3 regions of the Shewanella sp. SM29 genome follow, and region 1 is predicted to be linked to each of the others. Evidence: predicted binding sites of a transcription regulator. Region 1 holds the regulator's gene; each other region holds the start of a gene.
The links. Region 1 encodes MetJ, which represses methionine synthesis genes. Its sites were predicted from a motif close to TAGACGTCTAGACGTCTA; they were not measured.
Positions count from the first base shown of each region.

Region 2: the regulator MetJ is predicted to act here: its motif matches at 2,004-2,021, upstream of metK (methionine adenosyltransferase).
Region 3: the regulator MetJ is predicted to act here: its motif matches at 3,113-3,130, upstream of msrA (peptide-methionine (S)-S-oxide reductase MsrA).

Region 1 is NZ_JAKKRN010000018.1:55,755-61,652, reverse strand. It holds gene gmtY (gamma-mobile-trio recombinase GmtY) at 1-1,441, opposite strand, end outside; gene L5L77_RS13710 (sulfite exporter TauE/SafE family protein) at 1,629-2,372, opposite strand; gene metJ (met regulon transcriptional regulator MetJ) at 2,507-2,821, opposite strand; gene metB (cystathionine gamma-synthase) at 3,034-4,197, shown strand; gene L5L77_RS13695 (bifunctional aspartate kinase/homoserine dehydrogenase II) at 4,209-5,898, shown strand, end outside.
Region 2 is NZ_JAKKRN010000021.1:4,681-10,578, reverse strand. It holds gene tkt (transketolase) at 1-1,618, opposite strand, end outside; gene metK (methionine adenosyltransferase) at 2,064-3,215, shown strand; gene L5L77_RS14685 (hypothetical protein) at 3,356-3,841, shown strand; partial or broken gene L5L77_RS14680 (IS5/IS1182 family transposase) at 3,919-4,247, shown strand; gene L5L77_RS14675 (TonB-dependent receptor domain-containing protein) at 4,354-5,898, opposite strand, start outside.
Region 3 is NZ_JAKKRN010000009.1:127,363-133,260, forward strand. It holds gene seqA (replication initiation negative regulator SeqA) at 236-778, shown strand; gene pgm (phosphoglucomutase (alpha-D-glucose-1,6-bisphosphate-dependent)) at 852-2,504, shown strand; gene msrA (peptide-methionine (S)-S-oxide reductase MsrA) at 2,621-3,100, opposite strand; gene astE (succinylglutamate desuccinylase) at 3,431-4,465, shown strand; gene L5L77_RS08545 (thiamine pyrophosphate-dependent dehydrogenase E1 component subunit alpha) at 4,628-5,806, shown strand; gene L5L77_RS08550 (alpha-ketoacid dehydrogenase subunit beta) at 5,810-5,898, shown strand, end outside.

The sequences.
Region 1 (5,898 bases):
TCGGATGCTTGCCTGTGAAATAGCCTTGCGGGTCAATATCGTCAAAACCGTGCTCGACCAACTCTTTCCAATCTAGCGATTTTACTTTGGACTCAGGATTTGCCAGTTGTAGCGTGGCCTTGTTGAGTTCATCGGAGATTTCCTGCTGCCCTTTACCTGTGTAGGGAACTTGAGACTCCAGTGATTTATGGTGCATACATCGTCGTATCACCAACGGGTTAAGTCCTGAACGCTCTAAGCGTCTGCCATAGCTATGACGATGACCGTGCGGGTCTAACCCTTCCGATTTGTTTGGCTCTAAGCCAATGCGCCTTAATCCCGCCGCATAGCTTTGGTGAAACGCATTCAAAGTGTATGGGTTTCCAAGGGCGCTGTGATGGAATGAAATGAACGCATAGGGGTGATGGCAGTCAATACTGGCTCGATATTTTTGGTAACTCTTCCACAGTGACATAAAAACCTTGCCATAATCCGTTGGAAACCACTGAACTTGTATGTAGTTATCTCGATGGTCTACAACTCTTGTTTTCCAGCCAACGTATGCCGTGCCTTTCATTCGTTTGCGTGGTATACGAGCGTATTTTTCTTGTAAATAGGCTTCTCTGGTTTTTGTGCCTGAGCGACTACGCCAACTTTCGGGTGCTTTACCATCGACTTCGTTGTAAATTCGAACTATCGCTTTTTCAGGGTCATACGGATCTTCAAGTACATCAGTCACCCACAGCATAATAGCTTCACTTTCACGCAAACCGCCACCGTGCATCAAGAGCAGCATAAGCTTATCTCTCAGCGCAACTCGCGGATCTTTTGCTCCGCCAATACCATCTTTATAGAATGATTCCCAATGCTTATCTGGGAATGCTAAAGCATCGTCTTCGGCTTTCGTCAATGGAGTACGTCCTTTCATTGTGCGAGCTTTACGGATGGTTTTGTTAACAGTTTTATCTTCAATATGTCCAAGGAAGTCATTTTGGTTTTTTCGATACCAAGCAGCGTAATTAAGGCGTTGCTCATGAGGTGTGGCATCTCGCAAAGGGTTCATTGGCTCTGCGCCATGCTTGTTAGCCAGCCAATCAGTAAATGCCGTTAATCGATGAATATGTTTATTGACGTTATCAGTTGAGCTTGGCACCCAGTACAAGCCAGAGGGATCTAAACCATCTTCACCGATGGTGCCTGTGTAAAGACGCTTAGCAAAGGTTTGGAATAGCATTTTAGGATCTTCAAATAATCCTTTGTTGGCTTCCATGTAATCCAAGAGCAAAGAAGTGGCTTGAATAAAACCATTCATTAAAGCATTACTAGCACCATCAGCTTCCATCTTTAGCAAGTAATCGGTAACTGAACCAACTTCACCTTGTTCGGTGATCAAGATGGGGAGCTGACTTTTAATGCCAGTATTATCTTCTACGATAGTTGCTTTGACTTTAACCGATGACAAGGTTCATTCCTTTATACACATTAAACATACAATACACTATAGCGCTAAAGCTTTTATTGTGAAATAAAAAGGCAGATTTCTCTGCCTTAATACACAATATACATAGTTCAAGGTACTATATATAAGCAATGTCAGTGCTTTTTTATTGTTTGAATCGTGAGAAGGTTTGCCAGTACAAGCAGGACGCTTATTGGGGTAATAACTCGATAACCGACTTCACCGTTAGCACTAAGGCGCTGATACTGCACAGGACTAACGTCGCCATCTTTGTCTTCTCTTTATCGACACGGCCCACTAATCGTCCTGCGACTAAGTAACCTAAAATCACTGAGGGGAGCAGCATCAACGACAGCCACAGATGTTTTAATTCTAATAAGCCAGTGATCGCTAAAATGACCAATGCAATCATGGAGCTAAAAATGAAGAAGGCCGACAGGGCAGCACGAAACTGCGAGGCATCTTTGCCTGCCAACAAAATCGCCATCGGTGGGCCACCAATCGCGGCGATATTGCCGAAGATCCCTGAAACCACGCCCGCACCGAAGAGGGTTTTCTTATTCACTGGCAGGCTGAATTTATACAGGCTGAGGATCACTGCGACAGTTACAATGGCGGCGATGGATAAACCGAGTATGGGTTGAGGCGCAAACAGCAACAGACTCGCGCCGATAAAACCGCCGGGCACGCGACCTAGGAGCGCATATTGCAAGCCATTGAATTCTAAGTGACCGCGTTCACGCACTAAGGTCAGCAGGGCGATGGAGAAACCCATAGCAATAACAGGCGCAGGTACAAGTTGTGGATCGACGATATACAGCAAAGGACTGGCGACAACCGCAAGCCCAAACCCAATAAGACTTTGGGTTAATGCGCCCAGAAACACGACCAGCGAGGCTAAGGCGAGTGTCTGTGGATCTATCATAGAAAACATAGGATTTCCTATATCCCAAACCAACTCAAGATGGTGAAATTTAAAGTTTGAAGTCGCTTGGGGATAAACAAAAAGGGATCGTTAACGATCCCTATTGATGAGCACTGTGATATGACTTTGAAAGCGACGAGTCGCTATTCCATGTCTTCCCACTCGATTCCCATTTGATCCATCAACAACTTGGCTTCGGCGGGAATGCTGTCTGGGTTGTCTTTTGACAGATCTTCATCGTTGGGCAATGGCTGGCCAGTGTAGGCGTGCAAAAATGCCTCACACAACAGCTCGCTGTTGGTGGCGTGACGCAAATTATTGACCTGACGACGAGTACGTTCGTCCGTGAGGACCTTAAGCACTTTGAGCGGAATAGACACAGTAATTTTTTTTACTTGTTCATTCTTCTTGCCATGTTCAGCATAGGGGCTGATGTATTCCCCATTCCATTCAGTCATTGACTCACCTGTTATAACGCTAAATTCGGGGCAGATTTTAAACCCTTACAAAGAACAGTCAAATTATTGCTACTATTTCTTTGTGATTGCAAACAGATTTCTTTATGTTCAGACGTCTAAACGTCTTCACGCCTATTGACGATGGCGTTGGGCTTAGGTACATTTAGACGTCCAGACATCTCTATCAGTCTATCGAATTTAGGAGTCCACCCATGGCAGAGCGTCAATTAGCCACACTGGCAGTGCGTCAGGGTATCGAAAGCGATACTCAATATGGTGCAGTTGTGCCACCGATTTATTTGTCGACTAATTACGCCTTTGATGGTCATAAAAATCCCCGCGAATTCGATTACAGTCGTTCAGGCAACCCAACGCGCTGCATTTTAGGCGAAGCATTAGCGCAATTAGAAAAGGGCGCCACTGGCATAGTGACGTGCACTGGCATGGCGGCCATCACCTTAGTGACTACTTTGCTCGGCCCCGATGACCTATTAGTTGTGCCCCATGATTGCTATGGTGGTTCCTACCGTTTATTTACCAACTTGGCGAAGAAAGGCCAGTTTAAGCTCATTGTGGTCGACCAAACCGACAGCCAAGCGTTAGCCGCCGCCATTGCGCAGAATCCTAAGATGGTGTGGCTCGAAACCCCATCGAACCCGTTATTGCGTGTGGTAGATATCGAAGCCATTGCTAAGGCGAGCCATGAGGTCAGCGCGCTGGTGGTGGTCGATAACACTTTTTTATCGCCAATATTGCAACAACCCCTATTGTTAGGCGCGGATATCGTTATCCACTCCACCACTAAATATATCAATGGTCACAGCGATGTAGTCGGCGGCGCTGTGGTCGCCAAAGACGCGCAAATCGGCGAAAGCTTACATTGGTGGTCGAACACTCTAGGCTTAACGGGGTCAGCCTTTGACAGTTATCTGACCCTGCGCGGCCTACGTACCTTAGCTGTGCGTATTCGCGAGCATCAAGCCAATGCCCAGCGTATTATTGAGGTATTAACGCAAAGCCCTGTGGTGAGCAAAGTCTATTACCCCGGTCTTGCGGATCATCCAGGTCACGCCATTGCGGCCAAGCAACAACAGGGCTTTGGCGCTATGCTGAGCTTTGAGCTCAAAGGCGGCGAGGCCGAAGTGGTGGCCTTTTTAGGTGCACTCAGCTTATTTAGCGTGGCGGAAAGTTTAGGTGGCGTCGAAAGTTTAGTGGCAGTGCCCGCCACTATGACCCACAGAGCCATGGAGCCGCAAGCGCGCTTCGAGGCTGGTATTAAGGACACCCTATTGCGTCTATCGGTGGGTATTGAAGATGCCGCCGATTTAGTTGCAGATATTCAAGCAGGATTAGCCGCCGTTGCGGCTTGTCAGTAGAGGAATAATAGATGGCACGTTGTCACTTACATAAATTTGGTGGCTCCAGTTTAGCGGATGCCGATTGTTATCGCCGAGTCGCCCATATCCTGTTAACCCACGGTCATAGTGATGATCTCGTGGTGGTCTCTGCGGCGGGTAAAAGCACGAATTTCCTGTATAAATTATTAGCGCTGCGTGATGCGGGTCAGCTATGGCAAGAAGAGTTACAAGTGCTGATCAGTTACCAACAGGGGTTGATTGAGCAGTTGTTGTCGAATGAACAAGCCCGAGATCTGCGTGAGCGTTTGGCCACTGATAAAGCGCAGCTCATCAGCTTATTGTCCTTAGATACCCGCAACGATTACCAAATTAACCATGTGGTAAGCTTTGGCGAACGTTGGTCGGCACGCCTGATGGCGGCGCTGCTGCGTGAATCGGGCGTGGCGGCAAGCCATGTGGATGCCTGTTCAATTTTAGTGGCCGATGAAGCCGCTGTGCCGCAAATTCGGGTACAAGAATCCCGCGCTAAAGTACAAGCCCTATTAGCCGCCCACCCAAATGAACGGCTGGTGATCACCGGCTTTATCTGCGCTAACGAGCGTGGCGATACCTTGTTACTTGGTCGTAATGGTTCAGATTTTAGCGCCAGCCTGATTGCGAGTCTCGCTGATATCGAGCGCGTGACCATTTGGACCGATGTGGAAGGGGTGTTCAACGCCGATCCTAATAAAATCAACGATGCCAAGTTACTGAAAAGCATGTCACTTGCCGAAGCCGATCGCCTAGCGCGTTTAGGCTCGCCAGTATTGCATTCGCGCACTTTGCAGCCGTTATTCAATACCGAAGTGAGCTTAGCGGTGCGTTCAAGTTATGCGTCCCACACCGACTTTACCTTAATCGCGCCCCACAGTTCGTCGGCGAGCGCGCCTGTGGTGACTAATCTCAATGCTGTTGTCCTGTTCGGCTTTAAACTCACGGGTGAGTTAACCCGTTTATTAGATTTATTGATCGCCGCGGGTTTAACGCCATTGGCCCATTGGACCTCTGCCCATCAAAGGGTTGAACTTGCCTATACCGCTGAGAATCAAAAACAAGTTCAAAGATTACTCGATGCCGAGGCAGAAGCATTAGGGATCAGTGATCAGCAGATCAACACAGATTTTGGTTTAGTCGCATTAGTGAGTGCCGACGCCGAACATTATCGCCGCAGCTTCGCCCGTTTACTGAGCCGTGATGCTAAACCTTTGTTCAGTGGCGATTTAAGTTTAGTGACGTTAGTGCCCCAGTCACAGGTGAATCTGTTAACCCAAAAAGTTCACCGCCGCTGCGCTGGCCCGCGTAAACGCATTGGTGTCCTGCTGCTCGGTGTGGGTAATATCGGTGAGGCTTGGATCGATCTGTTTAAGTCGGTTTCACCATCATTGGACCATGAACTCGAAGCCAGTGTTGAGTTAGTCGGTTTGGTCAGTTCGAGTAAAGCCTTGATTAAATCCACTGGGATTAATCTTGCCGCGTGGCAAACAGAGTTTAATACTGAAGCCACGCCTTGGCAGTATGAACATTTATTCGAGCAATTAGAGCAAGTTAACTGCGATGAGCTGGTGGCCTTAGATATCAGTGCCAGCGCCAGTTTGACGCTGCAATATCCAGAACTGTTCGAGCGTGGCATCCATGTGGTGAGCGCGAATAAACTTGCGGGCTCGGGTCCACTGCCTTTCT
Region 2 (5,898 bases), on a different contig from region 1:
CTTTAGCCACATTAGCTAATTGCTCAGCGGTACGCGCTTGCGCTTTCAGGTTTTGACGGCTGAAGATCAGTGACGTAGGTGCATTACGGCGCTCAATCGCAGCTTTCCAAGAAACTGCCGTTTCTGCCGCATCACATGGACGCCATACGGCCATATTTGGCGTCATACGCAGGTTAGCTAATTGCTCAACTGGCTGATGCGTTGGGCCATCTTCACCTTGACCGATAGAGTCATGGGTATAAACGAAGATGTTTTGAATGCCCATCAGCGCCGACATACGAACTGCGTTACGAGCATATTCCATGAACATCATGAAAGTTGCGCCGTAATTGATGAAACCACCATGCAGCGAAGCACCGTTCATAATGCCGCTCATGCCGAATTCACGCACGCCGTAGTAAATGTAGTTACCAGCTGGATCGTCTTGAATACCTTTAGAACCTGACCACAGTGTCAAGTTAGAACCCGCTAAGTCAGCAGAGCCGCCTAACAGTTCAGGCAACATAGCGCCAAATGCACCGATAGCATTTTGTGAGGCTTTACGGCTCGCAATGCCTTCGGCTTTGTCCTGTGATGCTTGTACGAATGCCTGCGCTTTTTCTTCGAAATCAGCCGGTAATTCACCTTTCAGAACGCGACGCTCATATTCAGCAGCCAGTTCTGGGTGAGCAGCGCGATATGCTGCAAACTTCTCGTTCCACGCTGCTTCACGGGCCGCACCGGCTTCTTTGGCATCCCAACCGGCATAAACGTCAGCAGGGATTTCAAATGGTGCATGTGGCCAGCCAAGGAATTCACGGGCGGCTGCGATTTCTGCATCGCCTAGTGGCGCGCCGTGACAATCGTGGCTGCCAGATTTGTTGGGTGAACCAAAACCGATAATGGTTTTGCAGCAAATCATGGTTGGTTTATCGGTAACGGCTTTAGCCGCTTCGATAGCAGCACGGATTGCCGCGCTATCGTGACCGTCAACACCGGCAATCACATGCCAGCCGTAAGCTTCAAAACGTTTTGGCGTATCATCGGTGAACCAGCCTTCAACATGGCCATCGATAGAAATACCGTTGTCATCCCAAAATGCGACCAGTTTACCTAAACCTAAAGTACCGGCTAATGAACAGGCTTCGTGGGAAATGCCTTCCATCAAACAGCCATCGCCGAGGAAGCAGTAAGTGTAGTGATCAACGATATCGTGACCATCACGGTTAAACTGTGCCGCTAAGGTTTTCTCAGCAATCGCCATACCGACAGCGTTGCTGATGCCCGCACCGAGTGGACCCGTTGTGGTTTCAACACCTGGGGTGTAACCGTATTCTGGGTGACCCGGGGTTTTAGAATGCAATTGACGGAACTGTTTTAGCTCTTCAATTGGTAATTCATAACCAGTCAGGTGAAGTAAAGAGTAAATCAGCATTGAACCGTGACCGTTAGAGAGGATAAAACGATCTCTATCTACCCATTTCGGATTGTTCGGGTTGTGCTTAAGGAAATCATTCCACAGCACTTCAGCAATATCTGCCATACCCATTGGGGCGCCGGGATGGCCTGAATTTGCTTTTTGAACTGCATCCATACTTAACGCACGGATTGCGTTTGCGAGTACTTTACGGGAAGACATGCTCTCTCCTGCTTGTTTGTGGGGTCTAGCGGGCAATTTGGATGCATATTTTCCCCTACATGCCAGTGTGACGCAAACTAAAATTACCATTCACTCAGCAAAAGATGGCCGAATATATACCCAAACAACCTGAAGATGCAGGATTCAGGTCGCTTGGGTATACAAGTCGCAGAAACAAGCCAGTCACTTTGCTCGCGTTTACTTGAGAGGGCATAGCAAGGATCACTTGTAATGGAGAAATAAATTTCTCAAAAACATAGCAAACTTAATACTATGAAATATAAGAAAAATAACCTATTTATGACTGAGCGTAGTCGTTTTCAGGTCACAATCTGAGAGGATTTTTTATTATCGGGGGTGATCGGCAATCGGATTTAAACTAAAATAGCCGTCTAGATGTAGATGCTTCTACACGTTTGAATGCTAACGACGAGATTTTCCTACTATGGCAAAGCACTTGTTTACTTCTGAGTCGGTCTCAGAAGGTCATCCCGATAAGATTGCAGATCAGATTTCTGATGCTGTGCTAGATGCAATTCTGGCTCAAGATCCAAAAGCACGCGTAGCGTGTGAAACTTATGTCAAAACCGGCATGGTATTAGTAGGTGGTGAAGTAACTACCTCTGCCTGGGTTGATATTGAAGAAATCACCCGTAAAACGGTGCGTGAAATTGGTTATACCCATTCAGATATGGGGTTTGATGCAGACTCGTGCGCAGTATTAAACGCCATTGGTAAGCAATCACCCGACATTAATCAAGGTGTAGACCGCGCAGACCCTGCAGAGCAAGGTGCTGGCGATCAAGGGTTAATGTTTGGCTATGCTAACAACGAAACCGACATTCTGATGCCTGCACCTATCACCTATGCTCACGCATTAGTGAAACGTCAGTCTGAAGTGCGTAAAAATGGCACGCTACCTTGGTTACGCCCAGATGCGAAAAGCCAAGTCACTTTTGCCTATGATGATGGCAAAATTGTCGGTATCGATGCAGTTGTGTTATCGACTCAGCACAGAGATGACGTTTCACAAGCCGACTTAATTGAAGGTGTGATGGAAACCATCATCAAGCCAGTGTTACCGGCTCAATGGTTAAACAAAGATACTAAGTTCTTTATCAACCCAACTGGCCGTTTTGTTATCGGTGGTCCAGTAGGCGATTGCGGCTTAACGGGTCGTAAGATCATCGTTGACACCTACGGCGGCATGGCCCGTCATGGTGGTGGCGCATTCTCTGGTAAAGATCCATCAAAAGTGGACCGTAGCGCAGCATACGCTGCCCGTTATGTGGCAAAAAACATAGTTGCAGCAGGTCTTGCTGATCGCTGTGAAATCCAAGTGTCTTACGCTATTGGTGTGGCAGAGCCGACCTCTATCAGCATCGAGACCTTCGGTACCGGTAAAGTATCTGAAGAAGTGCTGATCAAGTTAGTACGTCAACACTTTGAACTGCGCCCGTACGGTTTAACGGCCATGCTAGATTTAGCACGTCCAATTTATCAAGCGACCGCCGCTTATGGCCACTTTGGTCGCAGTGAATTCCCATGGGAAGCGACTGATAAAGCCGAAATATTGCGCGCTGACGCGGGTCTATAGTCTTAATTCATTTCAATTTTTACACTTAAGACCCATAAAAAACCGCTACCCAGCGGTTTTTTTATGTCTGACATTTAGTTAGATTACAAATATGGCAAAATAAAAGCAGCATATACACAGACCATTAGAGTGCAAAGACCATGACCGATAACGCCATCTTATTACAGCAACTTCAATCTTGTGCATGGGCAGCCAACGTAGGTCAGCCAGAGGAAACAGCAAAGACATACGGTACATTAGAGGAGATCGCCGCTTTTCTTGAATCCGATCCTGAAGCCTTTTTTGAAACACCTTACGAAATCCACTATGAAAGCCTGTGTGTAACTGATCATGACTTGGCTAATTCGTTAAAAACAAAGGCAGTAATAAATGATGTGCATACTTGGATTTCTGACAACGAAGTCGATGAAATTTCTAAGTCAGCTTACCTCTCTACTTGGAAAATTATTCCCGTTGCAGAAATATGCGCGCTGACATCCGATGACGCTAATACGCTCGCAACACTGCTCCTAGCTGACGTTAAACTTTCAGCCTTTACGAGTGAACGCCTATCTTGGTATCTCTGTGGAAGAATACCCTTTGGTTATATTGGTACTTATCCAAACGGACAATGGCTGATTCTGTAGGCTTATACGCTAGCACCTTTAATTTTTCTGACTTCATCTAGGGTCTATTGAGCTTTCGAGAATGATTTTTAGAGAGCATGCCAAGATTGATACTAACCAATGCACGCAGGGAAACGCTATTTCATTTAATGAACAGCACAGGCCGTGTTTATGATAAACCTGAACATAGATAAACATTTGAAGGCATTCTTTACCGCCTTCTAGCAGGCCCCCCTTAGCAAGATTGACCCAAAGAGTTGGGCCATTGGAGTACGGTTTTTAGAGGGTTTCATTTATGATCTAAAAAGACATTCAGGCCTATTTACTCAAAGCTTTAGTGAAAATGGCCGACACGGAATGGGTCTTTATTGATGGCTCGATAGTGCGGACTCACCAGCACAGTGCAGGTGCACTGAGTAATGAGAGTTACCCTATTGTTTAATTGATAGTGGATACCTTTATCAAACGGGTAACTCTCAGTTTTATCTATCGCCCATGAATATCAAATAATGGCTAATGCACAGGGTATTCGTTTAGAAACGTACATTCATACCAACCCAGAAGTTACGGGCCTTATCTTTGTTATTAAAATCATCAACGTAAGATGCTGTGTATCCGTTTTGGCCATTATCGTCAGAGACACAAGTCGTGCTAGTGTCACTACATTCGGTGAAGACAATATCGTATGAAGTAAAATCTTTATCAAACAAGTTATTTACTCGCATGTTGAAGGTGACAAACTCACTCGCCTGATAAGAACCACCAAGATGGAACACGTTATAACCCTTATAGTAAAGTGCAGCATCATTAATGATATCCCAAGAGCGATAACGTTTAGCACGGTATTCTGAGGTCAAGAATACGTTAAATGAGTCGGTCAACTCCCATTTTAATGTCGCGTTTGCCATATGCTTGGCACTGTTGCCGAGTGGACGGCCTTGCTCTGCACCGCTTTTCTGCTCGCTATCTGTGTAGGTATAATTAGCATTTAACGTTAAGGCATCTAGAATTTCCCAACGTCCCGCGAGCTCAGCTCCTTGAATAGTAACTTTATCTATGTTGACTGTTTTGCTACTGACTGCATAACCTAAATCAGCATATTCACCCGCATCGGAACATTCTATGCTCGTACCTTTACCACAGGGTTGTGAAGCAATCTTATCGTCAAAGTCATTTTTAAAGATAGTGACGTTAAAATTATGGCCATCTGGATGAGACCAATACAGGGCGACTTCGCTGGACACACTGGTTTCAGCTTCGAGATCTGGGTTACCAAATTGCGGTGAGGTTCCTTGGCCACCAAAGCCAACGACACCATCATACAATTGTGTGGTTTTAGGTGTTTTAAAACCTGTGCTCACCCCACCCTTTACAGTCCACTCATTATTAATGGTGTAAACGCCGTATAGACGTGGGCTGAGTTGATTGCCAAATATTTCATGATCATCATGACGTAAACCCGCAGTAACAGATAAATCAGAAGTCATGCTCCATGTATCTTCAGCAAAAACAGACCACATATTATGTTCTTGTACTGCGCCCGGCGTACCTTCTTCCATACCAAATACACCGTCTTTCAACTCACCACGAATCACCTGCGCACCCGTCACTGCGACATGATTTCCTGCAGCTTCAAATGGAATATCGAGTTTCATATCAAGCGTATATTGATTACTTGCCATTTCGCGTTTAGGTCTAGGCAGGAAAGTGGATTCAGCAATCGCTTTACGTTCGGCTTCAGTCATGCCGGTGTAATCCCCTTTACCATCAATCATCTGCAGTAGTAATACTCGCTCAGCAGTGGTAAATGGCAGTGTGCGGCCATTATTTTGTGTGTCTACATAGGATAGTGACACAAAGCTTGTACCAAAATCCCAAGCACCTTCATGGGTTAATGCCCAAGCATCACGGGTAAATTTTTGAGTCTCGCTGTAACCCGCTCGCGGATTTGAGCGTCTTGCCCATTCACCACCGCTGGCTAGACAAGCAGCCTCACGGGAACCTACGCCGCCTTTACAGAAGTTACTGGCAATCCAGAGACTATCGATATTATCAACAGTACCAAGCGGATACTCGCG
Region 3 (5,898 bases), on a different contig from region 1:
TTGACAAGTCAGTTGCTATTTCTATAGTGGGGGCGGCCAGTAACTTGTGTGCTTTTTCGGCAATTGTCGATTAACTGCTAGTTTGCTGTGCTATTTCCCGCACTTTTAGAATAATGGCGCTTTATCAGATTGATAGAGATAGATACACTGGTAACAGATCGCAATGATCTGCCCCGATCGCTGTGGTACACTTTTTTCGGTTAAGCCTGTTGAATAACAAAGGATAATTAAGGTTATGAAATATATCGAAGTAGATGAAGAGCTCTATCGTCATATTGCCAGCAAAACAGAACGAATTGGTGAGAGCGCCTCTGACATTCTTCGTCGATTACTCGGCCTGTCCGTCGATGCGGTCGAACAACCTCAGCCTTTGGCGATTAGCCAACCGAGCCTTGAAGCTGAACCTATTCAGCCCGTCGCGGCGCAAACAGTGCCAGCAGTGAATGATTTTAGTCGCTTAGTCGATGAACATCAGTTATCGCAGCAAAAAGGCGCAGTAGGTCGTTTTCTGTTTTTGCTCGAAAGTTTGTATCAATTAGCCCCAGAGCAATTCTCACAAATTTTGCAGATCCAAGGGCGCGATCGTTTGTATTTTGCTCGCTCTAAGGAGCAACTGCTCGAAGCGAGTGCTTCGGCTAACCCAAAAGAAATTGGTACAAGTGGTTTCTGGGTAACGAGTAACAACAATACCGCCAAGAAACGCACTATTTTATCGGAAGTTTTAGTGCAATTTGGTTGTGATGCGACAGTAGCAGCGGGTATCGCCGAGCGCGTTTAATCCGCGGATGAGCCAAGTTAGTACGACATTTTTCTACTTTTTCTAATTGTAATTGAGTGCAGGAGAGCCATCGGTGGCAATACATCAAAGGGCAGGACAAATCGCTAATCAGACGGATCTGGTCAATATTCCAAAACTGATGAGCCATTATTACAGCATCACGCCAAATATGGATGACGTACAACAACGCGTCACCTTTGGCACTTCTGGGCACAGAGGCTGCGCCTTCAATGGCAGTTTTAACCAACAACACATTTGGGCGATTACCCAAGCTGTAGTGGACTACCGTCAATCGGCAAATATCGATGGGCCGCTGATCCTTGGGATTGACACCCATGCGTTATCCTATGCGGCCTATTTGTCGGCAATTGAAGTGCTGGCGGCAAATAAAGTCACAGTGAAAATCCAACAGAACGACGGATTTACACCTACGCCAGTGGTTTCCCATGGGGTGATTTGCGCCAATCGCGAAGCCAATATTACGGGTGCTGCATTGTCCGATGGTTTGATCATTACGCCTTCCCACAATCCGCCTCAGGACGGTGGCATCAAGTACAATCCACCCCATGGTGGACCGGCCGAAGGTAATATCACGGCTTGGATTGAATCGCGGGCCAATGATTACCTGCGCCAAGCATTAGTTGGCGTGCAAAAATCAGCCTATGCCGATGCGCTGACTTCGGGTTATGTGCAAGCCATTGACTTGATTACACCCTATGTGGCTGATTTAGAGAATGTTATCGACATGCAGGCGATTGCCAACGCTAAGCTGCGCATCGGCGTTGACCCGCTCGGTGGTTCAGGGATTTTCTATTGGGCACCGATTGCCGCGCGTTATGGGCTCGATATCACGTTAGTTAATGATAAAGTTGACCCAAGCTTTAGCTTTATGCCGCTGGATAAAGACGGCAAAATCCGCATGGATTGCTCATCTCCCTACGCGATGGCCGGGTTACTCGCCCATAAAGAATCCTTTGATTTATGCCTTGGTAATGATCCCGACTATGACCGTCACGGCATAGTTTGCCCTGGTACGGGTTTGATGGATCCGAATCATTATCTTGCGGTCGCTATCGATTATTTACTGACACACAGACCAGATTGGAGCGATACCTTAGCCATAGGTAAAACCTTAGTATCGAGTGCGCTTATCGATAAAATCTGTGCTTTCCACGGCAAAAAGTTACTCGAAGTGCCAGTGGGCTTTAAGTGGTTTGTCGACGGTTTAGCCGAAGCCACAATCGCCTTTGGCGGTGAAGAGAGTGCTGGCGCGGCATTTTTACGTCGTGATGGCAGTACATGGTGCACAGATAAAGACGGCTTCATTTTAGGGTTACTTGCCGCAGAAATTCTTGCGGTGACAGGGAAAACCCCAGGTCAACGCCATCAAGAGCTAGTAAAACAATTTGGCCAAAGTTTCTATAAGCGTATCGATAGCCCAATCAGCCTTGAAAACAAAGCCAAGTTTGCTTTGCTCAATGCCGATACTTTAAATGCCACTGTGCTTGCAGGTGAGACAATCGAAAACGTGTTAACCCATGCGCCAGGCAATAATGCGGCGATTGGCGGCATCAAAGTTACCACAGCTAATGGGTGGTTTGCGGCGCGTCCATCGGGCACTGAAGCGTTATTTAAAATCTACGGCGAAAGTTTTATCAGTGAGCAGCATTTGGCTGAGATCATCAAAGATGCGCAGGCATTAATTGATAAGGCGCTAAACGCTTAATGCAGTAGTAGGTTTAGCTAACGTCTCAAAATAAAAAACGCACTCAGATTTGAGTGCGTTTTTGTTTGTGTCTAATTCAGCTGTGAGTAGTTGATCTAATACTGATTTGACCGTATTTAGTACTCGATATGACAACTCGGTAAGTTATTCTTATCGATGTAATTTTGATGATATTCCTCAGCCACATGGAACTGTTGAAGTGGCACTATTTCAGTAACGATATGGCGTAATCCCCAACGGCCCGAGCGGGCAAAAGCTAACTTTGAGGCTTCTGCGGCCGCTTTTTGCTCACGGTCGTGGAAGAAAATGGTGCTGCGATATTGAGTGCCAATATCTCCGCCTTGCATGTTCAGACTCGTAGGATTATGGTTTTTCCAAAATACATCGAGCAAGTCTTCATAACTGACAAGGGCAGGGTCAAATTCCACTTGCACCACTTCGGCATGGCCCGTTTTGCCTTTTTTGACTTCTTCATAGCTCGTCGCCGCATTATTGCCGCCCATATAGCCGCAGGTGGCATTGGATACGCCGTTCACTTGTCTAAAAAAATACTCTACGCCCCAGAAACAGCCGGCACCAAAGGTTGCTAACGCCATAATTAAATCCAATAGAAGTCTAGATGGCTAAGGATTGTGATAAAACTTGAGTGCAAAAGCAAGCCTCAAGCTGGAATATTTATCATGGGAAATTCTTAGGGAATGTCCTAAGAATTTAACAATCAGCTTAGTTGAATGTCATTCCGCTTAAAACTGGGTCCTACGGCAATAAATGTCTGAGAACAGCACTAAAAACATGTGTTAGTATTGAAGCCGTTTTTTAGGTGCGAGTGAGACTAACCGCAGTGAGATAAATGCTTAAGTGGTTATTACTGCCTGTACTTATGCTATTGCGCCAATACTGTTACACATCATTATAAGGAGAATTCTGTGTTACAAGCTCTGTTAGATTCAAAGGATTTTTTAGCGCTCACCTTAGCCCATCCTGAACAGTTCGATGGCGAATTTTCATTTAACTTAGGCGATCATACTCAAGTGGAAGTGTGGGATACCGGTGTTATTGTTTTCGAACCAATACAGAATGAAGGAAAAGATATTGTGCTTTCCTGCGGTGTTCACGGTAACGAGACCGCGCCCATTGAACTCTGCAATAGCTTAATTAAACAACTTCTACAGCAAAAGATCATCGCAAAGCAGCGCACTTTATTTCTCATTGGTAACCCATTAGCGATTAATAACGGCACGCGGATTATTGACGAAAACATGAATCGTCTATTTAGTGGTGAGCATTCCAATCCACCAGGGTTAGTGAACCCTGAGCGAGTACGCGCGAAAAAACTCGAAGCCTATGTCGATCGTTTTTATACTGCGGTTGCCGATGGACGTCAGCGCATTCATTATGATTTGCACACGGCGATGCGCGCCTCGAAGCATGAAAAGTTCGCTATCTATCCCTATCGTCCAGGGCGCGCCTTTAGCGGCGAGCAAATTATGTTTTTAGCCGCAAGCGGCGTCGATACAGTACTTTTCCACCACGAACCGACCACGACCTTCAGCTATTTTTCCTCTGAACGTTACGGCGCTGATGCCTTTACCATTGAGCTTGGCAAAGTGTATCCCATGGGGCAGAACGACATGACGCGTTTTATCGCCACCCATGAAATGTTCATGCGCTTGATCACCGCTAAGCCGTTGGCGCTGGATGAATTTGATGCCGATAAGGTCAACTTGTACCAAGTGTGCCGCGTCATCAATAAACATTTCGATGATTTTGAATTTACCTTCGCAACTGATGTCGAAAACTTCAGATCTTTCCCGAAGGGCTTTGTTTTAGCGCGGGAAGGTGGGCAAGAAATTAAAGTAGAGCACGAGTTTGAGTCTGTCGTGTTCCCTAATGCCAAAGTGCCTATTGGCAATCGCACTGTGATTTGCCTGATCCCTGCGGTGAATGCGGACGTGCGTTAGGCTTGTAAAGCAATATATACATGCGTGGCAGGGATAACTTGTGGTTTGAGCTATGCCAATGGTTGATAGGTAGTTTACGTTAACGTAATGTTCGTCGGGCATATTCGTATAAACAGACGCATCAAAACGCTTTGATGCGTAATGAGATAACAAGAGCACAATATGAGCAAAGCAACACTCAACACTGATACAGTGCACCGTGTCGGCTTCTTGGATAAGGCATCGCTACACATTCCTATCCTTCGAATTCTACAAGCCGACGGCACCACTTATGAAACCGCGGTTTTGCCTGTGATAGATGAAACCTTAGCCACTAAAATTTACGATACCTGTGTATTCACTCGGGTACTTGATGAACGTATGCTTGGCGCCCAGCGTCAAGGACGCATCAGCTTCTACATGACCTGTACGGGTGAAGAAGCGGCGATTGTCGGCAGTGTGGCCGCACTCGATCAAGAAGATGTGATCCTCGCACAATATCGTGAGCATGCGGCGCTGCGTTATCGCGGCTTTACCACTGAACAGTTTATGAATCAGATGTTCAGTAACGAGAAAGATCTTGGTAAAGGTCGCCAAATGCCAATCCATTACGGCAGTGCGGCATTGCATTATCAAACGATTTCGTCACCGTTAGCCACGCAAATCCCGCAGGCGACTGGTGTGGGCTACAGCTTAAAAATGCAAGGTAAGCGCAAAGTCGCGGTTTGTTATTTTGGCGAAGGCGCTGCATCGGAAGGGGATTTTCATGCTGGCCTAAACATGGCCGCGGTACTGAAATGCCCAGTGATTTTCTTCTGTCGTAACAATGGCTACGCGATTTCTACCCCCACTGAAGAGCAGTTTGCTGGAAACGGTATTGCCAGCCGCGGTGTGGGTTATGGCATGCACACCATTCGTGTAGACGGCAATGACATGTTGGCCGTGTTAGCGGCAACCCAGCAAGCACGTGCCTATGCGATTGAGCATAATGCGCCTGTGCTGATTGAAGCCATGACTTACCGTCTCGGCGCACACTCTTCTTCAGACGATCCCTCAGGTTATCGCTCGAAAGATGAAGAAGCCAAGTGGCAGCAACACGATCCGGTTAAACGCTTCAAATTATGGCTTATCAACAAAGGTTGGTTGGCTGAAGCGGATGATGTGAAACTGCATGAAAAATATCGTGAAGAAGTATTGGCTGCGGTAAAAGTGGCTGAAAAAATTCCTGTGCCTATGCTGGATGAAATTATTGAAGATGTGTACGACAAGCCGACGCCAGTGCTGAAAAAGCAACTCGCCGATCTTAAAGAACATATCAAGAAATATCCGCAAGCCTATCCAAAAAGTGCAGGGAGACTATAAGCCGTGGCTGAAATGAATATGTTACAGGCCGTCAATGAGGCCTTGTCGATTGCCATGCAAGCCGATGAACGCATGGTGGTTTTTGGTGAAGA